Regions from separate parts of the Micromonospora sp. NPDC048843 genome, predicted to be linked through region 3. Evidence: riboswitches for the same ligand, from Rfam matches in the RefSeq annotation. Region 3 holds a riboswitch; each other region holds the start of a gene.

Evidence for each region. A riboswitch is a leader RNA that binds a small molecule or an ion and turns the genes downstream of it on or off. The one in region 3 is predicted to bind cobalamin.
Region 1: it holds a riboswitch for cobalamin, as region 3 does, so the genes downstream of both, cobN (cobaltochelatase subunit CobN) here and AB0C20_RS07610 (ribonucleoside-diphosphate reductase subunit alpha) in region 3, are expected to answer to the same signal.
Region 2: it holds a riboswitch for cobalamin, as region 3 does, so the genes downstream of both, AB0C20_RS31835 (acyl-CoA thioesterase) here and AB0C20_RS07610 (ribonucleoside-diphosphate reductase subunit alpha) in region 3, are expected to answer to the same signal.

The regions. Positions count from the first base shown of each region.
Region 1 covers NZ_JBEZGJ010000088.1:9,761-17,629, reverse strand. The annotation lists gene AB0C20_RS20705 (hypothetical protein) at 1-214, opposite strand, end outside; gene AB0C20_RS20700 (hypothetical protein) at 216-518, shown strand; gene AB0C20_RS20695 (hypothetical protein) at 507-1,226, opposite strand; gene AB0C20_RS20690 (RNA polymerase sigma factor) at 1,219-1,800, opposite strand; gene AB0C20_RS20685 (hypothetical protein) at 1,929-2,264, shown strand; gene AB0C20_RS20680 (MFS transporter) at 2,272-3,567, opposite strand; gene AB0C20_RS20675 (helix-turn-helix domain-containing protein) at 3,626-4,585, shown strand; gene AB0C20_RS20670 (hypothetical protein) at 4,641-4,817, opposite strand; gene AB0C20_RS20665 (DUF5919 domain-containing protein) at 4,814-5,131, opposite strand; cobalamin riboswitch at 5,348-5,477, shown strand; gene cobN (cobaltochelatase subunit CobN) at 5,757-7,869, shown strand, end outside.
Region 2 covers NZ_JBEZGJ010000211.1:2,827-10,695, reverse strand. The annotation lists gene AB0C20_RS31845 (copper chaperone PCu(A)C) at 1-406, opposite strand, end outside; gene AB0C20_RS31840 (copper resistance protein CopC) at 472-2,550, opposite strand; cobalamin riboswitch at 2,682-2,896, shown strand; gene AB0C20_RS31835 (acyl-CoA thioesterase) at 3,025-3,537, shown strand; gene AB0C20_RS31830 (zinc-dependent alcohol dehydrogenase family protein) at 3,647-4,639, shown strand; gene AB0C20_RS31825 (nucleotidyltransferase domain-containing protein) at 4,868-5,539, shown strand; gene AB0C20_RS31820 (nucleotidyltransferase domain-containing protein) at 5,539-6,327, shown strand; gene AB0C20_RS31815 (hypothetical protein) at 7,155-7,427, opposite strand; gene AB0C20_RS31810 (hypothetical protein) at 7,628-7,869, opposite strand, start outside.
Region 3 covers NZ_JBEZGJ010000020.1:40,709-48,577, forward strand. The annotation lists gene AB0C20_RS07600 (MerR family transcriptional regulator) at 1-20, shown strand, start outside; gene AB0C20_RS07605 (ribonucleotide-diphosphate reductase subunit beta) at 482-1,477, opposite strand; gene AB0C20_RS07610 (ribonucleoside-diphosphate reductase subunit alpha) at 1,534-3,852, opposite strand; cobalamin riboswitch at 4,044-4,261, opposite strand; gene AB0C20_RS07615 (enolase C-terminal domain-like protein) at 4,694-6,091, shown strand; gene AB0C20_RS07620 (FadR/GntR family transcriptional regulator) at 6,099-6,821, shown strand; gene AB0C20_RS07625 (aldo/keto reductase) at 6,832-7,851, opposite strand; gene AB0C20_RS07630 (ATP-binding cassette domain-containing protein) at 7,848-7,869, opposite strand, start outside.

The DNA of each region.
Region 1 (7,869 bases), on a different contig from region 3:
CGGCCTCGGGCAGGTCGATGATCGACGGACCGGGGCCGCCGGGGACCTCCCGGATCACCCGGGTGTCCGTGCCGTCCAGCCTCGCTGTGATCACCAGGGTTGCCGGTGCGGTCGGGTCGGGCGAGGTCGTGGCGGCGCTGGCCACCCAAAGGATCTTGTTGTTCGACCCGTCCGTCCGGACCTGCCGCAGTGGGTGGGCGAACAGCACCGCCACGATGTCACCCTTCGCGCCGAAGACGTGCGGAACCCGGGCGTCCCCGCTGAACCCGGCGTCCGCCCAGTCCGGCAGGGACCCCGTTTCGATCCGCGCCGCGCAGGCGGTCGCGGTGCTCGCCGTGGTGGCCGCACCCGCCGTCGGCGGCGCTCCGCTGGTCGTGGTCGTGCACCCCGCCAGCAGGACCACCGAGGATGCCAGCGTCAACCTGCCCCAGGAAACCATCTCGCCCCTTCCGGTACGCGTCGACGACTCGTCCACCCTTCCGACACCGCCCACGCCCGCCGGGTTCCTAGCCCAGTGAGCGGGCGATCTCGATCGCCTCGGCCTTGGTGAGGGTGCCCTCAATCCGGTAGCTCACGTCGTCGTCCTGCCAGATCAGGGTCGAGGCGGCCAGTCGGGCGGTCTCCCTGCGGATCTCGCCCGTCCGGTCCACGTAGGACAACGCGTGTGGGCCGTCGACCCAGACGGCGAAGTCGCCGTTCACCTGGACCCAGTTCGCGCCCGGCGGAGTCACCTCCTTGTGGAAGGCCAGGTCGAGGTGACCGTCGAACGCGTCGACGCGCAGTGCGCCCCCGTCGTAGAGCAGCGTCGCCACCCGGTACCGGCCAGTGGCGTCCGGGTCGGCGACCAGCACCTGCTCGGGCGTGCCCAGCCTCGCCGGCAGGCGGATCGGAAACCGCACCGTCCGTTGGGCCTCGCCCAGGGCGACGGCCCGCTGCCCGGGCAGCGGCGACGCGGTGCCGCTGGGCGGCGTCGGGGCGGGCGAGGTGGCGATGCTGACCCCGGCGAAGCGCAGCAGCCCCGTGACGGCGTCGGCGATCGCGGCCCGCGTCGGCGGCAACATCGCCACGAGCAGGGCGACGAGCGCCACCGCGGCGAGCGACCGCCACCGGCGCCGTCGGGGCGCGGGCGTGCCGAGTCGTACGCGGACGCGGGCGGTCACGTCGGGCGGATCGGGGGTGTCCAGCCAGGTGGACAGGTCGCGCAGTTCCCGTTCGAGGTCACCCATGCCGGACCTCCGCACCGTCGAGTAGGCCGCGAAGCTTCGCCAGAGCCCGGGACGTACGCGACTTCACAGTGCCTCGGGGCCAGCCCAGAGCCGCCACCGTCTCCTCCTCGGTGAGATCGAGGAAGAACCGGCAGACGATCACCTCACGGTCCCGTACCGGCAGCTGTCGCAGGGCCTGCACCAGCGATGCCCGGCGCTCCCCGGCGAGGACCGCGCCGACAGCGTCGTCCTCGGCGACCTCGGACGTCGGGTCCGCTGCCGCCGCCCGCAGGACGAGCCCGTCGCGCCGGCCACGGGAGCGGTGCAGGTTACGGGTCTCGTTGGCGACGATCGCGAGCAGCCACGACCGGAAGGACGCGTCACCCCGGTAACGGGACAGCTTCCGGTACGCCTTCACGAACGCCTCCTGGATGACGTCCTCGGAGTCCGAGCCCGCGCCGAGCAGCACCGCGGTCCGGTACGCGGACGCGGTGTGCCGGGCGACCAGGAGGTTGTACGCCTCCAGGTCACCTGCCCGAGCGCGGGTGACGAGTGCCTCGTCGTCCAGGGGGGCCTCCGTTCGGATCACACTCATGACACCGCCCACCCGCTGCGGGTTCCACACGGACTTCTCGATGCAGGTCAGCTCTCTCCCATCCGGCGTGCAGCGTATTGCCAGGAACCGGTGCTGCACTGGAGGGACGTCGAGGAGAGGGGCGGGGCATGAGCTGGTTCAACCGCCGGTCACGGGGTGCCGAGGCGACCCCGACGAAGCTGGACCGGGAGGCGACCCGCGACGACCTCGCGGCGCTGGAGGAGTTCGTGGCCACCCGGCGCGGGGTGGAGTTCTACCTGGAACCGGAGACGACCGCTACGGACACCACAGTGATGGCGATCGCCCACGACGGCGAGTGGATCCGTCGTCGTACCGGAACGCCCCGCGCGGCCGGGTCCATCGCCCGCAAGCACGCGGTGCCGCTGTACGAGGCGGCGCGCACCGGCTACCCGGAGCGGATGCGGACCTGGAGCCGGGCCCACCCGGAACGCCACGCCCGCTGAGGCCAGGTCAGTGCGGCTGGGCCGGCACGGGTTCGTGGAGGGCGGTAGCGCGGGCCTGCACCAGTCGGAATTCGGGCGAGGTGACAGTTCGTAACGTCACGGCGAGCACCAGGACGCAGAGACCTGCTCCGCCCCAGAAGACCGCTCTGACGCTGACCAGTTCCGCGGTGAGGCCGGCGACCAGAGCCCCGAGCGGCATCGAACCCCAACTGGTCAGGCGGCTGACCCCGCTGTAGCGCCCCATCATCTCGTCGGGCACGACGAGTGCGCGCAGCGAGCTGTAGGTGACGTTCCACGCGCCGGAGCCGGCGCCGCCCAGGACGGTCGCCGCGGCGACCAGCCGGGGCGACGAGGTGATCGCCGGTGCCGCCAGCAGTACGGCGAAGCTCGCCATCGACGCGGCGAGGACGACCCGCCGTCCGAGGCGGCGGGTGAGAAAGGGTGCGGCGGAGGCTCCCCCCACGCCGCCCACTCCCAGGGCTCCGATCAGCAGGCCGTATTCCGCGTGGCTCAGGTTCATCGGTCCGGGTGCGATCGCGTAGACGGCGATGACCGCCATCCAGGCCGCCCAGCACCCGCTCGCCGCACCGGCCACCAGCAGCAGGGACCGCAGAATTCTTGCCTGCCACACGTACCGGATGCCCTCGCGGATGTCGACGCGGAGGCCCGGAAGCTTCGCCCTCGGTCCGGGGTGACCGCTGCTGCGGTAGTGACCGGTCATGACTGCCAGTGCGAGTAGTGCGCCTGCGTAACCGACGCCGCCGGCACCGAGTGCCACGGCCAGTCCGGCGGCGGCGAGCAGGCCACCCAGCGGGGGCCCGATGAACTCGTTGGCCGCGGTCTCGGTCGCTGTCAATTTCGCGAACGCGGATTCCATGCGACTGCGGGGTATGACCATCGGCACGACCGACATCCGGGTGGTGTCGGCGAAAACCTCGGCGGTGCCGAGGAGCAGCGCCCCCGCGTACAGGCCGGCCAGCGGGAGGGCGTCCACGAGGATGGCGCCCACGAGCACGGCGAGGAGCAGGGCGCGCGCGGCGGCCATCTTCATGATCAGGCGCCGGCGGTCCACCCGGTCGGCGAGGGCACCGGCGGGCAGTGCGAACAGCAACCAGGGCAGGGTGTTGGCCAGGGTGGCACCGGCGACCAGCGCAGGGGAGTTCGTCATCGAGACGGCCACCAGAGGCACTGTCAGCTTGACGACGCCGTCAGCCAGGTTGGTGATGGCGGCACCGGCCCACAGGGCGTTGAAGTTCCGCGTGCTCACTGTCGTCGGGTCGCCTGGTTGGGTGTCGCTGTGCATGGCCAGGAGCTTGCGACATCCTGCGGCGCCTCCCTAGAGTTTCGACTGGAGGCGAAAAGTGGCGGTGTTCCTGGTCGACGCCGAAGTGATGGCGCAGGCGCGTTTCGGCACCTCGCAGCTCACCGAGACGTTGGGGGCGCTGAATATCCTGCGCAGGGCTCAGCCGCTTCCGTGGCATCGGGTCTGGCGGGACCAGCATGTCGATGCCTTCCGGGGCTATCTCGACGGTGACCCGGTGACCCGGGCCATCCTGGCGCACGCCATGTCGTCCTCCTGGATGGCCGACTTCCTGACGGTGCCTCCCGCCCGTCCGGACATGACGCTGGACGACGAACTCGTGGAGCTCGAATCGCTGCCGGATGACCGGATCCGTGCCGATCTGGCCCACGTACGTTCTCCGCTGGCTGCGGAACTGCGCGCTTCGGGGTTGGCGAGCCGGACGGCCGCTCTCCTGCGCTGGGTCTGGCACCACACCATTGAGGCGGACTGGCCGCGCCGGCAGTCGGTGCTGCGCGCCGACGTGGTGTCCCGGATCTCCCGGCTGGGCCGGGACGGATGGTCCGGGGTCCTCAACGACATGCGGCCCGGCACGCGCTGGCTGGGCAACGGCCGGCTGCAGGTCGAGGAGCGGCCCTACCCACCGTCCGACGTGCGCAGCGGGACGCTGACGTTCTTCGCGGCCCACTGCCGGGGAGGCTGGATCTCCTGGAGGTTGCCCGACCGCTTCGGGATCGTCTACCCGGTGACCGGGGTCTTCACGCAGGCGGCTCTCACCACCCCGGATCCACTGCGCCGCCTGCTCGGGAACGCGCGGAGCACGATTCTGGTGCAGGCGGCTGAGCCGGTCAGCACCACGGCCGTGGTCGCCGCGACCGGGCTGCCGCTCGGTACCGTCGGTGGTCACCTGCGCGTGCTGACGGATGCCGGTCTGCTCCAGAAGCGCCGGTCAGGCCGGGAGGTCCTCTACTGGTGGACGGATGCGGCCCGGACGCTGGTGGCCGGGGCCTTATCGTTCTGACGGGACCCGGCGTGTCGGCCCATGCTGCCCGCACTCGGTACCGGGAGGGCCTGGATCAGGCGCCCTCGACGGCCGAGGCCGTCCTCCGGCCGGCGCAGATGTGCCGGCGGCGGGTAGAAGCATCGCAGTCACCCTTGAAGGTCAGCGCGCCGGGCTGGAGTGTCAGCATGAGGTTCTGCGCCAGGTCGACGGCCTCCTGTGCGAGGGGGAGGAGGCGGGCGTGGTCGGTCATAGCTGGCGGCTGCGATCCCAGAGCGAGCTGAACATCTCGTCGAATATCGGGTAGAGGCCGGAGGGGTCAGTGCTGCGCTCGATGACCGTCGCCGGGCAGTCGACGCCCCGCATCTGCGGTAGGTAGTGCTGAACAACGCAGAGCCGGTCATCGATCAAAGCACGTTGGCGCGAACGGGCTCGTCGTAGACGCCGGTCGTCCCGACCTTGCCATGATGCACAGCCGTCTTCTCGGCTGGCTGTCGCTGACCCGCCACCCGCGCCGATTTGGGCACGAGTAGCCCGGGGCTGACCGGGGCGGACTGAATCGTCCACGACATCAGCTCCAAAGGGCGTCGCACCCGCACTGCCCCCGGCAGGGGACCACGCCGCCAACGACCAACCAGCCCAGCAGCCCGCCGCAGCGGCGGACGACAACCTCGCGCGCCGATATTTCCGCAGGTCAATGTGGTGAGAACGGGCGTGCGACGGCGGGGTCCGCGTTGACCGGCGACGCGGCGGTGTGGCAGCATTCGCGGCCTGACGGCAGTGAAGGAAGTCGGTGCGATTCCGACGCGGTCCCGCCACTGTCACCGGGGAGCGATCCCCCCTCGTGAGTCACGGCCGTGTGTCTGCGGTTGGAAGGCCGGGGGAGAGCGTCGATCCGGAAGCCAGGATACTTCGGCCGTCGGACGTACCCCAGGGCGTGGACACCCGAGGAGGACCCGATGACGCACGGCGTCTCATTCATCGACGATTATCGTCGTATCGCGCTCCAGGCAGTGCATTCCAAGGGCACCGGCCACCGGCACCGCTGAGCTGATCGCCCGGCGCTGACCGGCCCCGACCCATGCGTCGGTGCGCCGTTCGCTCGGGCCGTCGTACCGGCTGACGCCGTACCCACCCGTATCGCCCCGGTCGCCTCAGTGAGGGCCCAGGGCGTCACTTTCCGGAGCCTGCCGTGCGCATCCTGCTGCTGTCCACCGCCGACACCGACCTGCTGGCCGCCCGCGCCAGCGGCGCCGACTACCGGTTGGCCAACCCCGCCCGAGTTACCGCCGAGGAGGTGCCCGCCCTGCTCGACGAGGTCGCCCTCGTCGTCGTACGCCTGCTCGGCGGTCGGCAGGCGTGGCCGGACGGCCTCGCTGCGGTGCTCGCCACCGGCGTGCCGACGGTGGTCCTCGGCGGTGAGGCGCTACCCGACGCGGAGCTGATGGCCATCTCCACAGTGCCATCCGGGGTCGTCAGCCAGTCGCTGGCGTATCTGACGGAGGGCGGCCCGGACAACCTCGGGCAGTTGGCCCGGTTCCTCTCCGACACGGTGCTGCTCACCGGCGAGGGGTTCGCCGCACCCACGCCCACCCCTGCGTACGGGGTACACGGCGAACACCCCGCCGCTCCGGACCGGCCCACAGTGGGGATCGTCTTCTACCGGGCGCATGCGCTGGCCGGCAACACCGACTTCGTCGACGTGCTCGCGGACGCGGTCCACAGAGCTGGCGGCAACCCGCTGCCGATCTTCTGCGGCTCGCTGCGCGGGCTGACCGCGGGCACCGGCCCACTCGGGCTCTTCGCCCGCTGTGACGCGCTGCTGGTCACGGTCCTCGCGGCCGGCGGCGCGGTCGCCGCCGACGCCTCCGGTGGCGGCGACGAGGACGCCTGGGACGTGGGCGCCCTGGCCGCCCTGGACGTGCCGGTCATCCAGGCCCTCTGCCTCACCAGCACCCGCGCGCAGTGGGCCGACAGCGACGCCGGTCTGTCCCCCCTGGACGCCGCCATGCAGGTGGCCATCCCCGAGTTCGACGGCCGGATCGTCACAGTGCCGTTCTCGTTCAAGCAGATCGACGCCGACGGCCTCTCGGTCTACGCCGCCGACCCCGAGCGGGCCGCCCGGGTCGCCGGGATCGCGGTGCGCCACGCCCGGCTGCGGTACGTGCCGCACGCCGACAAGCGCGTCGCCGTGGTGCTCAGCTCGTACCCCACCAAGCACTCCCGGGTCGGTAACGCCGTCGGGTTGGACACCCCGGCCTCGGCGGTCCGGCTGTTCGCCGCGCTGGCCGAGGCCGGCTACGACCTGGGTGACACGCCACCGCCGGACGACGGCGACGCGCTGATCCACGCGCTGATCGCCGCCGGTGGTCACGACGTGGAGTGGCTCACCCCGGAGCAGTTGGCCGCCGCCGAGGCCCGGATACCGGGGCCGACGTACCGGCGCTGGTTCGACCAGGTCCCGGCCGAGCTGCGCGAGCGGATGCGGGAGCACTGGGGTGAGCCACCGGGCGAGCTGTACACCGAGGGCGGCGACATCGTGCTCGCCGGGCTGCGCTTCGGCAACGTGGTGCTGCTGATCCAGCCACCCCGCGGCTTCGGGGAGAACCCGATCGCCATCTACCACGACCCGGACCTGCCGCCGAGTCACCACTACCTGGCCGCGTACCGCTGGCTGGCCTCGCCGGCCGCGGACGGCGGCTTCGGCGCGGACGCCGTGGTGCACCTGGGCAAGCACGGCACCCTGGAGTGGCTGCCCGGCAAGGGCCTCGGTCTGGCCGCCGGCTGTGCGCCCGACGCGGTCCTCGGCGACCTGCCGCTGGTGTACCCGTTCATCGTCAACGACCCCGGCGAGGGCACCCAGGCCAAGCGGCGGGCGCACGCCGTGGTCGTCGACCACCTGGTCCCGCCGATGGCCCGTGCCGAGACCTACGGCGACCTGGCCAAACTGGAACAACTGCTCGACGAGTACGCGACAGTGCAGGCCCTCGACCCGGCCAAGGTGCCCACAGTGCGAGCCCAGATCTGGGACCTGGTGCGCGCCGCCGAACTGCACCACGACCTGCACGCCGAGGCGATGCCCGACGCGGACGACTTCGACGACTTCGTGCTGCACCTCGACGGGTACCTGTGCGAGGTCAAGGACGTCCAGATCCGCGACGGGCTGCACATCCTCGCCGACGCTCCCACCGGCGAACCCCGGGTCAACCTGGTCCTGGCGGTGCTGCGCGCCCCGCAGATCTGGGGCGGCGCCCGGGCCCTGCCCGGCCTGCGACAGGCACTCGCCGTCGCGTACTCCCTCGACG
Region 2 (7,869 bases), on a different contig from region 3:
GCATCAGGTGGTCGCCCCCGGGCTCCAAGGCGTGCGTGCTCTTGGCCTTGATCACGATGCCGCCCTGCTTCTGCCGCATGACCATCTTGCCGTCCTTCATGGCCATCTCGTGCAGCTCCATCGGCGACAGGGAAGTCGTGGCACTCGTCACCGTGACATCGGTGTCGCCGTCGTTGACCAGCGTCCCGAAGGCCGCAGTCATGCCCTTGTCGGCCGCCTTCACCCACGGGTCACGAATGCCGAGCACACCAGCGTCCGGGTTGGCGGAGGCCGACGCGGGCGGGCTCGCCTGCGCTGTCGACGGAGAGTCGGACGAGCCGCAGCCGGCGACGCCCACCGTCAGGATCGCGGCGGCGAGCATGGCGGCCGAGCGGCGGCGTGAAGCGTTCGGGCTGGTGGTGCGCATGTGATCTTCCTCCGATGGTTGCTGCTGGGAGGTTGGTCGGCCGCAGCTCGGAGAAAGTTCCGGACTCAGGGAACGTTGATCGTGAACTCCCCGGTGTGCACAGTGCCGGCGACCTGGAAGTCGAAGAAGGCCCGGTACCGGCCTGCACTCGGCGCGGTCAGCCAGAACTTCACAGTCCCGTCGACCAACTCCTGCTCGGGGTGGACGTGCACGTAGCCGAGGTCGCCCTCACGCACCACGACCAGGTGCCCGTACGCGCCCAGGTACCGCTCCAACTGCGCCGGTACGGTCGGGTCGGCGCTGACCTGGAAATGGATCGGCGCCGTCACCCCCACCGTCGGGGTGCCGGTCATCGACACCGCGTACGGACCAGCCGTAGCCTGTGCCGCCGCTGGCGGCAGCGCGGCCGGGGTGTGCGCGCCGGGCACTGTGTGGTCGACGCCCAGCACGAGGGGGATCTGGGTGCCGTTGGTCGCGGTGACGGAGAAGTCGGCGAAGACGCGGTAGCCCCCGGGCCGGGCCAGCGTCAGGGGGACGCTCCAGGTGCCGTCGGGTGCCATCGTCGGGTGCAGGTGCTGGTAGCCGGACAGGTCACGGCCGACCACGATCAGGTGCAGCGGCTTGTCGTGGACGACCGCGAAGGTCGTTGCCGGCTGCCGGTCGGTCCCGACGATGCGGAACCGGTAGTCGGCGGGTACACCGGGGGGTTGGGACCGCTCCAGCGGTTGCAGGGTGTACCCACCGGCGCTGACCGTCGTGCCGGTTGCCAGCGTCGCGCCCGTCGCGTCGTCACCCCGATGCGTGTGCGGCCCCGTACCGGCCGGGTGTTGGTGCCCGTCGGTCGCCGAGCCCACCTGCCCCGAGTCGGACGGTCCACCGGCCGACGGTCGTGAATTGCCGGTCGCCGGACTCTCGTCGGCGGTGCCGATACGGGCCAACCCGAACCCGGCCAGCAGAGCGATCACCAGCCCGCCGACGAGCAGCGCCAGGTGGGTGTTGCTCAACCGGGACCCAGGCGTCGCGGCGGCGAGGTCCGTGTCGGGCCGTGATCCGGTGTCGACCGTCGCCTCGCCGTCCGTGCTGGCGAGGGCCTCGGTCACCTGATCGGTAGGCGTCGGATCGACAGCAACGCCCGCGCGGGCCGTGACGACCGTGTCGCCCTTGCGCGCCGCCGGCACTGTGGCGGGCCGCCGCTTGTCGCTCGCGGTACGCGCGACGACGCCGGTCGCCGCGCCGGTCTTGCCCCCGACGGTCTTGCCAGCGCCGGCCCTGCCCCCGACGGTCTTGTCCCCGGCAGCTTTGCCGCCGACGGTCCTGCCAGCGCCGGCCCTGTTCGTGGCACGGGCGCCACCGCCGCGTCGACCGGAGGTCGCCGCCGAGGTACGGCCCCGGCCGGTGGGTGTGCCGGCGGATCGGCGACGCCAGACGACGAACCCGGCCACCGCCCCGACCGCCGCGACCGCCGCCGCCCAGCCGGCCCAGACCAGTGCCCCGGGACCGCTCTCCTCGGTCGACCCGGTCGACGGGGCCGCCGCAGCCGGCGGGGTCGACGGATCGTCCGCGGTGGTCGGCACCGCCGAGGCCTGCCCGGACGAGTTGTGCTGCTCGGTGGCGGCCACCAGAGCCGGGTCCGGTTGGGTCGACGGCGGGCTCCACCCCTTCGGCGCTGCCGTCACCCGCCCGTCGTGGCGGAAGGTCAGGGTGCCCCGCACGGTGTCGCCGTCCGAGGCGACCGACAGATAGCTCACCGAGTACTGGCCCTTGGCGGGCAGGTGGGCGACGGACACCACCGCGGGGAACCCCGTCGTGTACTCCCGTGGCTCGAACTGCCCATTGACCAGGAAGTACTCGCGTACCGGCTTGTCCAGTGGCTTCGGCTCCCCATACGACCAGCCGTTGTCGACACGGACGCCGCCCGGGGCGGTGATCGTGAAGAACGCGTTGGCGGCGGCCTTCTCGGTGAAGTAGAGCCGCACCTCCGTCAACGGCTCGCGCACTGTGGCGCCGCTCGCCGGTGTGGACATGGCGAGGGTCCCGTGCGCTGCGGCGGGTTGGGCGGACGCGAGGAGAGCGACAGCCGAGGCGAGGAGGAACGCGAGGAGGCCAGAGACCACCCGCCCGCAAGTCTGGGGGAGACGACGCATCTGGATATCCTCACCCTCGCGAGACTTTTTTCAAGAGCTGACGATCTTCTTCCTCAGATGGCAAAAGTTGACGATCAGGTCATCCGTCGCCGCGGCAGGACGCCCCGGGTGGACACATTCCCTGGCCAGCTATGCTCGCCGACGGCGCTGGTTCGCCCCGTCGTGACCGGCGGGGCGTCGTAAGAGGGAACCCGGTGAAAATCCGGGGCTGCCCCGCAGCGGTGAGTGGGAACGACCGCCGTCATCAGCACTGGGCCAGTGGCCTGGGAAGCGACGGCCAGTAGGCGACCGGCGCGACCGGTCAGGCCCGCGAGTCCGAAGACCTGCCGGCGCCGCGTACACAACCGTGTGCGCTGCCGTCGGTCTCGCGGGTGGGCTGAGCGGGTGACGGGCCGCGCGTGTGGTGCACGGCCAGGTCCTCGTCAGCGTGTCCGTGACCCGGCGGTGTGGTTTCCCGAGGGACGGACTACCGCTGTGCACGACACCACCACCATCGCCGGCCGCGCGCCGTCGGCGTCGCACCTGACCCTTTCGCAGATCATGGACCAGCACCACACCAACCTGATGGGTACGGTGCACGGCGGCCGGATCCTCAACCTCATCGACTCCGTCGCCGGTGTGGTCGCAGCCCGGCACTCCGACGGGCCGGCGGTGACCGCCGCCATCGACGAGACGGCGTTCCTCCGCGCGGTGCGGGTCGGTGACGTGGTGCACGTCGATGCCCGGATCACCTGGGCCGGCCGCAGCTCGATGGAGGTGGCCGTCAAGGTGACCGCCGACCGGTGGGACCGGGCGGTGCCGCCCACCGACGTGGCCACCGCCCACCTGGTCATGGTCGCCATCGACGACGACGGCCAGCCTCGGACGGTGCCACCGCTGCTACCGGAGACCGACGGAGACCGGCGACGGTACCGGGAGGCGGAGATCCGTCGGAAGCACCGACTGGCGCTGCGACGCGCGCTGCTCGACGGCGCCGAAGACGACTGACCCGCGCTCGGGCCCGCCCGTTGCGGCGCTGGCGCGGTCCGAGGAACCCGCCCCGCCGCCTATCCGGTCGGATAGCGTCCACGTGAAGCCTCGATCACGGAGAGTGTGGATGGTTATGCGCGCTGCGGTGCTGCGGGAGTTCGACGTTCCGCTGACGGTCGAGGAGATCGATCAACCCATCCCCGGGCGCGGGCAGGTGCTGGTGCGGGTAATCGCCAGCGGGGTCAACCCGCTCGACACGAAGATCCAGGCAGGTAAGGCCGCGCACGCGCGCGTCGAGCTGCCTGCGGTGCTCGGCCTGGACCTCGCCGGCGTCGTCGCGGCGGTCGCCGCGGACGTGACCGGCTTCGAGCCGGGAGACGAGGTGTACGGGCTGTGCGGGGGCGTCGGCGACCTCCAGGGCTCGCTGGCCGAGTACGCCGCCGTGGACGCTCGACTGCTGGCCCACAAGCCGAGGAGCCTCTCGATGCGGGAGGCCGCCGCGTTGCCCCTGGCGGCGGTCACCTCCTGGGAGGGGTTGGTCGACCGGGCCGGAGTCCGCGCCGGGCAGAAGGTCCTGGTGCACGGCGGTGCCGGCGGTGTCGGACACGTGGGCGTGCAGCTTGCCCAGGCGAGAGGCGCCGAGGCGTATGCCACTGGCGGGCCGGCGAGCCTGCGGGTGATCGAGAGTCTGGGCGCGGTGCCGATCGACTACACAGCGAGCAAGGTCGAGGAGTACGTCGAGAGGTACACCGGCGGCGAGGGCTTCGACATCGTGATGGACAACGTCGGCGGCGCGACGCTCGACGCGTCGTTCGCGGCGGTACGCACCTACCACGGGCACGTCGTCAGCGCGCTGGGCTGGGGCTCACACTCGCTCGCCCCGCTGTCGTTCCGAGGCGCGACCTACTCCGGCGTGTTCACCCTGCTGCCGATGCTCACCGGGCGCGGCCGCGAACACCACGGCGACATCCTGCGCGAGATCGCGACGCTGGCCGACGCTGGTGCGTTGCGCCCGCGACTGGATCCGCGCACGTTCACGCTCGACAGGGTCATGGACGCCCATCGGCTGGTCGCCGACGGCACCGCCGAGGGCAAGGTCGTCGTGGACGTCCCCGGTTGAGCCGAGCCGTTCGTTCACACCGAAGGGGTCAGCACTGGGATCCTGGTTGTCGCTCCGGTGACGTCTGCCCATGCCGAGATTCGTGCTCTACGGCGACGAGTACGGGCCTGGGTCGCAGGTTGGCCGGACCACCATGAGCACTTCTTCGTCGAAGAGCCGAACCTCACGGACGCGGAGTGCTCGAAAAGGGTGGCGCGTGCGGGGCGGTGGTTGGGTAGCGTCCCGGGCGTGATCGATCTTGTTGAGCGGCATACGGTTCTCGCCGTTGTGGTCGGGTCGCGGGCGTACGGGCTGCATGACCGGGACTCCGACTACGACCGGCGTGGCGTCTATGTAGCGCCCACGCGGGCGTTCTGGCACCTCGACAAGCCGCCCACTCACCTCGACGGTCCGGCGGTGGAGCAGTTCTCCTGGGAGTTCGAACGCTTCTGCGTCCTGGCCCTGCAGGGCAACCCGACAGTCCTGGAGGTGCTCTGGTCCCCGCTGGTCGAGAGAATCACCGTCGACGGGGAATGGTTGCTGGCCGCACGGCAGGCGTTTCTGTCGAGGCGGGTGGCGGAGACCTACGGCAACTACGCCCGGGATCAGCTCAACCGAGTGGCGGCACGCCGTGAGCGCACCGGCGAGACGAACCACAAGCAGGCCATGCACATGATCCGGCTGCTGGTCGCCGGGGCGCATGTGCTGCGTACCGGGGAGGTGCTGGTCGACGTTCGTCACCTGCGTGACCGGCTGCTCGCGGTGCGGCGTGGCGAGCTGCCCTGGGATGAGGTTGCCGCCTGGGCGGCGGACCTACTGGCTGAGCTCGCCGACGCGACCGCCACCACCACGCTGCCCGACCAACCCGACCGGGTTGACGTGGATCGGCTGCTCACGGCCGTACGGGAAAGGAACCTGTAGTGACCACCGAGGTGCCGCCGTGGGCCGCCGAGGCAGCCTGCGTCCTGCCCCGTCCGCTGCTGTTCGCCACCGTCAGCGGTGCGCATCTGTACGGATTCGCGTCCATCGACTCCGATCTGGATCTGCGGGCCGTGCACTTGCTCTCGCCCGAGGAGGTCGTCGGGTTGCGCACCGGTCCGCAGACGTTGCAGCACATGGGCGTGCGCGACGGTGTCGAGTTGGACGTCGTCAGCCACGATCTGCTGAAGTTCGTCAAGCTGTTGAACAGCCGCAACGGGTACGTTCTGGAGCAGCTGTTGTCACCGCTGGTGGTTGTGACCACTGCGGTGCACGCCGAACTCATCTCCTTGGCCCCGCGACTGGTCACCCGTCACCATGCGCACCACTACCTCGGATTCGCGGCCACTCAGGAGAAGTTGTACGCCAAAACCGGGCAGCTCAAGCCTGCGCTGTACACGCTGCGGGTCCTGCTCACTGGGATCCACCTGATGCAGACCGGCCGCGTAGAGACGAACCTTGCCGTGCTCGGAACGAGGCTGTCGTACGTACCGGATCTCATTGCCGCCAAACGGGAGGCCGAGCATGGCCCGCTCCCCGCGGGCGTTGCAGGGCGGCTCGCTACCGACGTGTCGCGGCTGCGCGCCGAGTTGGAGACGGCCCGGGACATCTCGGTGTTGCCCGAGCGCGTAGATCCGGCAGCCGTGGATGCCCTACACGACCTGGTGGTGCGCACCCGACTGCGTGAGCTTCTCAGCCAGGAACACGTCGCCCTGTCCGGCCGCGACTAGGGGAGCAGATGGGGAGCAACCGGCTGCACGGAACAGCGTTGAACCGCGCCCAACGGCAGCGAACGGCATTCAACTGCACCCACCCCATCCTGCGGCTCTAAGTATCCGCAGGTCAAGGTAGGTGCGGCGTCCTGTTTCCCGCGGAGTGCTCTGCGGTTCTGCCCAGCAGTCGACAGCGCTCTATGTCGCCTGGTAGGGGAGTGTGCGCGGGTCAAGGCGGTAAGGAGTCGTTGGCCTGGCCTGGCCTGGCCTTGCAGCTGGGAGCAGATTGGGTGCAGGTTGGCGAAGTGGTCTCCGCGCCCGAAGTGCTCACCGATGCCGGGCGGAGACGAGGCGCTTTGACCTGGGGTGATGTCGGTCGAGCGGTGCGGGGTGACCTCCCAGTAGAGGTCGAAGTGGTCAGGCGTGTTGTTCAGGGATGGCTGGCGCCGGCCGGTGTCTCGGGTCGCCTAACGCCACGCCTGTAGGTCTGCTGTAGACCGATGTGAAGCATTGCGGGCGAGCCTGCCGGAGTCCGTCACGGTTCCGTCATCTGAGACGCCGATCCCACGCGAAGCGCCCTGACCAGGCCCTTCAGTTTGGCGACCTCGTCGGCGGACACGAAGACGTCGGCCGGGAGCAGGAGCCGCTGCGTCCGCGACTGCCGATGACAGTGCGTCACGCTGAGCCGCAGTTGGTAGACACGTGACGCTCGAGGCAGGGCATTGCCGGCATTGCCAGATCCGCACAGAACCGACAGCGCCGGCGTTCGATCGCGCCTGGAACTGATAGCCCTGGTCGCCGCGGCTCGACTGCTGACTCCTGCATGGCCAGGGACTCGACACGGTCTAGCGTCGCGGCACGGTTCGGGCGAGCGAGTGTTTGTGCCGGTCGGGTAGCTTCGCCGGGTGGTTGATCGAGTGGTGCGTGCCGGCGATGTCGCCGTGATGAGGTTGTTGGACGGTGGGTTTGGGGCGTGTCAGGTCACGGGTGCCGATGGTGATGTGACGTCGGCGTATGCGCTGCGTTGGCATTCGGTGGACCGGCCGAGCCTGGACGAGCTGCGCGGCGTTGAGCCGCTGACGCTTGATCATCATGCCCATAACGGGCGTCTTGCTCATTTGTCGATTGGCAGCTGGTATGCGGTGCCGCCGGGGTTCGCGTGGATCGGAAGCCTGCCCGTTCCTGACGATGTTCCGGTGTTGTCGGACACATACTCGGGCTGGCAGGCACTTGCCGACGATGTGGTCCGGCAGCGTCGCTGGGACAGGGAGCTACCGGGGGTGGTGAAGTCCGCCTACCGTGCGGCGGCCGCTCGCGGTCAGGTTGACGTGACCAACTCGGCGTCCAGCAGATCGGCTGCTTCCTCAACGGTGGCCACGAACTCTACCGGTGGGATCCTGGCGACGAAGACCTTGCCCAGGTCGTCCGGAAAGGGATGGTCTGGCCGCCAGAACGCGAAGACGATCACTAGGTCGTCGTCCAGGTAGGCGTACTTGGAGACGTTGTCGACGGTCTCGCCCCACTGCATGAACCAGAACTGCTCCCGAAACTCCGTGTCGT
Region 3 (7,869 bases):
CCGGATCGGTCGCCGCCTAGAAGTCGGCGTCGAACGCGCCGCACAGCTCACCGTGATCAGATTGGGCTGCCGAAACTCCACCATCGATCGGGTCATGACGATCCTCAAAGACCGCGAGCTGGTCGAGGGCCATCCAGGCAAAGGTGTCTACGTCGCAGCAGCCCAGAGCTGAGCGCGCCGCTTCCGTGATCGACTGATGAGAAGTAGCCCAGTACCGTCGCGTCTCGACGGACTGGCTGTTCGCCAACCCCGCACTGCTGCCTCGTCGATGATGGAGTTGTGGTCGGTGACAAAGTGCCCGCACAACACCAAATCAGGCACCATAACTCCATGATCGACGAGACCGGACCGCCCCTTCCCCGCGATCTTGCACTTCCTGTTGCGACACAAAAGGGCATTGCGCGCATATCGGCAACTGAAACTGCAAGATCGGCGCGGACGGGGCGGTCCTCACGGGCAACGCGTGGGCCGAGGTCGCCGCCTAGAAGTCGTCGTCGAAGGCGACAGTGCCGGTCACCCCGACCTGGTACGCCGACACCCGCCGCTCGAAAAAGTTGGACAGCTCCTGCACGTCCTGCAACTCCATGAAGCCGAACGGGTTGCTCGACCCGTAGTGCGGCGCGATACCGAGCTGGGCGAGGCGGCGGTCGGCGACGTGCTGGAGGTACTCCCGCATGTCGGCCAACGTCAGACCGGGCACGCCCTGGCCCACCAGGTCCTCGGCGAACTGCACCTCACACTCGACCGCCTCGGTGAGCATCCGGCGAACCTGGTCGGCGAGGTCGTCGTCGAACAGGTCCGGCTCCTCGGCGCGAACGGTGTCGACGACGTCGAACGCAAACGCCATGTGCATGGACTCGTCGCGGAACACCCAGTTGGTGCCCGAGGCGAGGCCGTGCAGCAGACCGCGGGAGCGCAGGAAATAGACATACGCGAACGCGCCGTAGAAGAACAACCCCTCGATGCAGGCCGCGAAGCAGATCAGGTTGAGCAGGAACGTACGCCGGTCCTCGCGGGACCGCAGCTCCCGCAGCTCGTTCAGGGAGTCGATCCACCGGAAGCAGAACTCGGCCTTACGACGGATCGAGGGGATGTTCTCGATGGCCGCGAATGCCTCGAAGCGCTCGGTCTCGTCCGGCACGTACGTGTCGAGCAGGTTGAGATAGAACTGGACGTGCACTGCCTCCTCGAACAGCTGGCGGGACAGGTAGAGGCGACCTTCCGGGCTGTTGACGTGCTGGTAGAGGTTGAGCACCAGGTTGTTGGCGACGATCGTGTCACCGGTGGCGAAGAACGCCACCAGGCGGCTGACCAGGTGCCGTTCGGCCGGCGACAGCTTGTCCAGGTCGGCGAGGTCGGCGTGCAGGTCGACCTCCTCGACCGTCCAGGTGTTGCGGATCGCGTCGCGGAACCGGTCGAAGAAGTGCGGGTAGCGCATCGGGCGGAGAGTGAGGTCCATCCCGGGGTCGAGCAGCATGTGCGTGGTCCTCGTGTCGGTGGTGCTGGCGTCTGTGGTGGCGGCGTCGGTGGGGGTCACTGGCAGGCCTCGCACGACTCGGGGTTCTCCAGCGAGCAGGCCAGCGCCTCCGCGTCGACGACGACGGGTGCGATGGCGCTGACGGTGGCCTGCTGGATCCGCGTCGCGGGGCGCGAGCGCAGGTAGTAGGTGGTCTTCAGCCCTGCCTTCCAGGCGTACAGGTACATCGAGGAGAGCTTGCCGATGGTCGGCGCGGCCAGGAACAGGTTCAGCGACTGGGACTGGTCGATGAACGGGGCGCGGGCGGCGGCCAGGTCGATCAGCGCCCGCTGCGGCAGCTCCCACGCGGTGCGGAACAGCTCCCGTACGCCGACCGGAAGCTCGGCGATGTCCTGCACCGACCCCTCCGCCCGCTTGATCGCCGAACGGACCCGCTCGGTCCACAGACCGCGGGCCTTCAGCTCGCGTACCAGAGCGGTGTTGACCTGGAGGAACTCCCCGGACAGGGTCTCTCGCTTGAACAGGTTGGACACCTGCGGCTCGATGCACTCGTAGCACCCGGCGATCGAGGCGATGGTGGCGGTCGGCGCGACCGCCACGAGCAGCGAGTTGCGCAGCCCGTACGCCTCGACCCGCTCACGCAGCGCGTCCCACCGCGCGGTCTGCGTGCCCTCGACACCCCACAGGTCGGGCTGGAGCTGGCCCCGCGCGGCCCGGGTCTGCGGGTACGCCGGGTGCGCGCCGAAGTCGCGCGCCAGGTCGGCGGAGGTCTCCAGCGCCGTCAGGTACAGCTCCTCGCTGATCCGGGTGGACAGCTCCCGGGCGGCCGGCGAGTCGAACGGCAGCCGCAGCGCGAAGAAGGCGTCCTGTAGGCCCATCAGTCCGAGTCCGACCGGCCGCCAGCGGGGGTTGCTCGCCGCCGCCTGCGCGGTCGGGTAGTAGTTGATGTCGATGACGCGGTCGAGGAAGGTCACAGCGGTCCGCACCGTGGCGCGCAGCCGATCCCAGTCGATGCCGTCGGCGGTGAGATGGGCGGCGAGGTTCACCGAGCCGAGGTTGCACACGGCGGTCTCGGTGTCACTGGACACCTCGATGATCTCGGTGCAGAGGTTCGACAGGTGCACCACGTTGCCCGGCTCGGCGGTCTGGTTGCAGAGCCGGTTGGCGGCGTCCTTGAAGGTCATCCAGCCGTTGCCGGTCTGGGCGAGGGTCCGCATCATCTTCCCGTACAGCTCCCGTGCCGGGATCTGCCGCACGTAGCGGCCCTGCGCCTCGGCCTCCCGGTACGCGGCGTCGAACCGCTCCCCCCACAGGTCGGGCAACTCGGGCACCTCGTGCGGGTCGAACAGCGACCACAGCTCGTCGGCCTCGACCCGGCGCATGAACTCGTCCGGGATCCAGTTGGCCAGGTTGAGGTTGTGGGCGCGTCGGGCGTCCTCGCCGGTGTTGTCCCGCAGTTGCAGGAACTCCTCGATGTCCGGGTGCCACGGCTCCAGGTAGACGCAGGCCGCGCCCTTGCGGCGGCCACCCTGGTTCACCGCGGCGACGCTCGCGTCCAACGTGCGCAGCCACGGCACGATCCCGTTGGACTGCCCGTTCGTGCCCCGGATCAGCGCTCCCCGGGAGCGGACCCGGGAGTACGCGATGCCGATGCCACCGGCGAACTTGGACAGGTTGGCGACCTGGGCGTACCGCTGGTAGATCGAGTCCAGCTCGTCGAGCGGGGAGTCGACCAGGTAGCAGGAGGACATCTGGGTGTGCCGGGTGCCGGAGTTGAACAAGGTCGGTGAGCTGGGCAGGTAGGCCAGGCTGGACATCAGCCGGTAGAAGCCGACAGCCTCGTCCGCCGTCCGGGCCAGGCCGCAGGCCACCCGCAGCAGCCAGTACTGCGGGGTCTCCAGCACCAGTCGGCTGGTGGGGTGGCGCAGCAGGTAGCGGTCGTACACGGTGCGCAGGCCGAAGTACTCGAACCGGCGGTCGCCGTCGGGGTCGATGGCGTGGTCGAGCGTCGCGGCGTGTGCGGCGACGAACGCGGCGGTGTCGTCACCGATCAGGCCCTCGGCGTGGCCGACCCGGATCGCCGCGCTGAACGAGGTGATGCCCTGTCGACGCACCTCCTTGTCGACGTAGCCGGCCAGCAGCCGCGCGGCGAGGCGTGAGTACTGCGGCTCCTCACCGATCATCTCGGCGGCGGTCTGGATGGACAGCCGGTCCAGTTCGGCAGTGGTCGCGCCGTCGTAGAGGCCGCTGATGGTGCGGGTGGCCACCCGCATCGGATCGACGTCGGCCAGGTCGTCGGCCCACCGCTCGACCGCCCGGACGATCTTGTTCACGTCCACTCGTTCGGTGCCGCCGTCGCGCTTGCGGACCCGCATCGGCGTCCGCCGCAGGATCGCGTCGCCGCTGGCCGGGACTACCTCGGTGACTGTCACCACTCGCTCCTCGGAGTTCGAGACCTGGTGGCCCGGACGCGAGGAGACAGACACCGACGGACGCCACGCCAGCCCGGCGTGGGTCAGGTGGCGTCAGCCGTCCCACGCGGCCTCGGACCGCCGCCCACCCGGATGCGGGTACGCGGCGCGCTGGCAGGTCTTCGGACTCGCGGGCACGACCGGGCTCGCCGGTCTCCTACTGGCCGTCGCTTCCCAGGCCGATTGGTGGCCCAGTGCTGATGACGGCGGTCGTTCCCACTCACCGCTGCGGGACAGTCCCGGATTTCCACCGGGTTCCCTGTTGCCTCGACCGCACTGGATGAGCGGCCGAACCAGCTGCGCTCGACACCATATATAGGGACGCAGTCGTTGTCACACCCCACATGTCGGTCTCGGGCGTGTCGGCTGCTCACTCGGTGACCACCGTCACCACCGCGGCCAACCACCCCACGCCGACCGAGGCCGGGCACCAGAGACCGGACTCTCCGCGCGAGTGTCGACAGTCGACAAAGATTTGATGTATCGGAGCCACGGCACCGCAAAGTACTCCCATACGTCGACGTCAATGCCTCGGCGCGAGGTGGAACATCCGATCTCCACGCCCCGCCACCCCCGCCACCTTCCCCCGCCTACCGGCACGATGGGCGATAAGGCGGAGCGGCTCGGCGACGCAAACATCATACGTCTGCGGGTCAGCGGTGATCGACATCGTTGACGTGCTGGAGCAGCCCTCCGTATACTCCCAGTGATCATCTGATCTTTAGCCTAGCCGGGCGAGGAGCGCATGCCGCAGATCACTGCCGTCACCGTCGAAGACGTCCGCTTCCCCACCTCCCTGACCGCTGACGGGTCAGACGCCATGAACAAGGACGGCGACTACTCGGCGGCTTACGTCGTCCTGCACACCGACGGCGTCGACGGCGCGGGGGCGCCACTCGCGGGGCACGGCCTGACCTTCACCATCGGTCGAGGCAACGACATCGTCGCGGCGGCCGCAGTCCACCAGGCACAGCTTCTGGTGGGCCTGGACGTGGCGACCATGGCAGCGGACATGGGCGCGGTCTACCGCCTCCTCACCTCCGACTCGCAACTGCGCTGGCTCGGCCCGGAAAAGGGCGTCGTCCACCTGTCCCTGGCGGCCGTGTTGAACGCGTCATGGGACCTGGTCGCCCGGGTCGCCGACAAGCCGCTGTGGCGGCTGCTCGTCGACATGTCCCCCGAGCAACTCGTCGACATCGCGGACCTGCGCTACCTGTCCGACGCGCTGACCCGCGACGAGGCACTGGCCATCCTGCGGGCCAAGGAGGGCACGAAGGCCGCCCGCCTCGCCGAGCTCGACCGCACCGGCTACCCCGCCTACACCACCTCCGCGGGTTGGCTCGGCTACGGCGACGACAAGCTGCGCCGACTGTGCCAGGAGGCGGTGGACACCGGCTACGGCTACGTCAAGCTCAAGGTGGGCGCAAACCTCGACGACGACATCCGCCGATGCGCTATCGCGCGCGAGATCCTCGGGCCGGATCGCAACCTGATGATCGACGCCAACCAGGTGTGGGACGTCGGTCAGGCCATCGACTGGGTCACCGCCCTCGCCCAGTTCACGCCACTGTGGATCGAGGAGCCGACCAGCCCCGACGACATCCTGGGCCACGCAGCCGTCCGCCGCGCCGTCGCTCCGATCGGCGTCGCCACCGGCGAACACTGCCACAACCGGGTGATGTTCAAGCAGCTGTTCCAGGCCGAGGCCATCGACTTCTGCCAGCTCGACACCGGCCGGTTGGCCAGCATCAACGAGATCGTCGCCGTGCTGCTGCTCGCCGCGAAGTTCGACGTCCCGGTGTGCCCACACGCCGGCGGTGTCGGCCTGTGCGAGATGGTCCAACACGTGTCGGTGCTCGACTACGTCGCGATCTCGGGAGACCTCACCAACCGGGTCACCGAGTTCGTCGACCATCTGCACGAGCACTTCACCGACCCGTGCATCATCCGGGACACCGGTTCCGGCAGCGGATACGTCCTGCCCAGCCAGCCCGGCTACTCCACTCGGATGCGTCAGGAGTCGGTGGCGCTCTACCGGTTTCCCGACGGCCACTACTGGGGCGCGACAGACCCGACTACCGTGTCATCTCCGGAGGCGGCGTACGTGACTGCGGGTGGGAAGGCCACCCCCGCCGGCCGCTAGGGGAAATATGTCTCGCACTGACGAAGTGGTCAACGGCATCAAGCGGATGATCCTCGAAGGGCAGTTCCGGCCCGGGGACCGGTTGCCCATCGAGAAGGACCTCGCCGAGCAGCTCGGTGTCTCGCGGGGGTCGCTGCGCGAGGGGATGTCGGCCCTGTCGATCCTGGGCATCGTCAACATCCGCCAGGGTGACGGCACCTACGTCACCAACCTCGACGCGCCACAACTGCTGGCCCCGATGGGTTTCGTGGTGGACTTCCAGGGCCAGGGCGACCCCCGGCACATCCACACCGTTCGCCGGCTGCTGGAGTGCGAGGCCGCCTGTCTGGCGGCGACCAGGATCACCGACGAGGCCCTGGCCCAGGCGGGTGACCTGCTCGACGAGGCGGCCCGGTTGATCGGCCAGTCACCGCCGGACCACGAGCGGATCATGGAGATCGACATCGCCTTCCACCGGATCATCGCGGTGCACGCCGAGAATCCGGTGCTCGTCGGCCTGATCGAGGCGTTCGCCGGGCGCACCATCCGCGGCCGGCTCTGGCGGAGTCTGCATGAGGAGGGCGCGGACCTGCGCACCCATCACGAACACGTGGCGATCCTGAAGGCCCTCGTGGCGCGCGACCCGGAGCGGGCGCGCACCCGGATGGCCAACCACCTGATCGGCGTGGAGGAGTCGTTGCAGGGGTTACCCGACGACGCTGACGCCAGCATCGTGACGGCGCGGTCGTGACGGCCGACCCTCACGGCTGCACGTCGAGCAGTCCCTCGTCGTACAACGCCGTCCAGAGCTGATCCGGGACGTCGCCACCAGACCGGCGCAGGGTTTCGGCCACCTGGGCCTCGTCCCGCATGCCGACCACTGTCGAGACCACGGCCGGGTGACGACGGACGAACGCCAACGCCGCCTGGGGCAGCGTGACGCCGTACATCTGACAGACCCGCGCTATCCGGCGGGCCTGGTCGATCACCTCTGCCGGCGCCTGCTGGTAGTCGTAGACGGCGTCGGGCGGCGGCATGTCCCGGGCCAGCAGCCCGGAGTTGTAGACACCGGCGACCACCACACCGACGTGGCGGGCCTGCGCGACGGGCAGCAGGTCGGTCAGCGCGCCCTGCTCCAACAGGGTGTACCTGCCGGCGCACATCACCACGTCCACGTCGGTCTCCGCAACGAAGCGGGCCAGCATCGCTGACTGGTTCATCCCCGCACCGACGGCACCGATGACGCCCTGCTCCCGCAGCTCCACCAGCGCCGGGATCGCCTCGTGCGCGGCCTGCGCCCAATGCTCGTCCGGATCATGCAGGTACACCACGTCGATCCGGTCCAGGCCGGTGCGCCGAAGGCTCGCCTCCAGGGAACGGCGTACGCCGTCGCGGCTGAAGTCCCAGACCCGGCGGTGGTCGGCGGGAACGGCGAACCCCTCCGGGTCCCGCCGGTGCGCCGTCTCCGGTGACGGCACGAGCAGCCGGCCGACCTTCGTCGACACCACGTACTCGCCGCGCGGGCGGGAGCGCAGGGCCGCGCCCAGGCGTCGCTCGGACAGGCCCAGGCCGTAGTGCGGTGCCGTGTCGAAGTATCGGATGCCGCCTGCCCAGGCGGTGTCCACGGCGGCGGCGAACTGCTCGTCCGAGGTCGCCCGGTAGAGATTGCCGCCCTGCGAGGCGCCGAAGCCCAGTGGGCTCAGCCGCAGCGGCGGCACGACGCCGCTGCGGGTCGCCGGACGGGCGGGATCGCGTGCATCCCGCTGGGCGACAGCCGTCACCGTTCCTCCCGATCCACG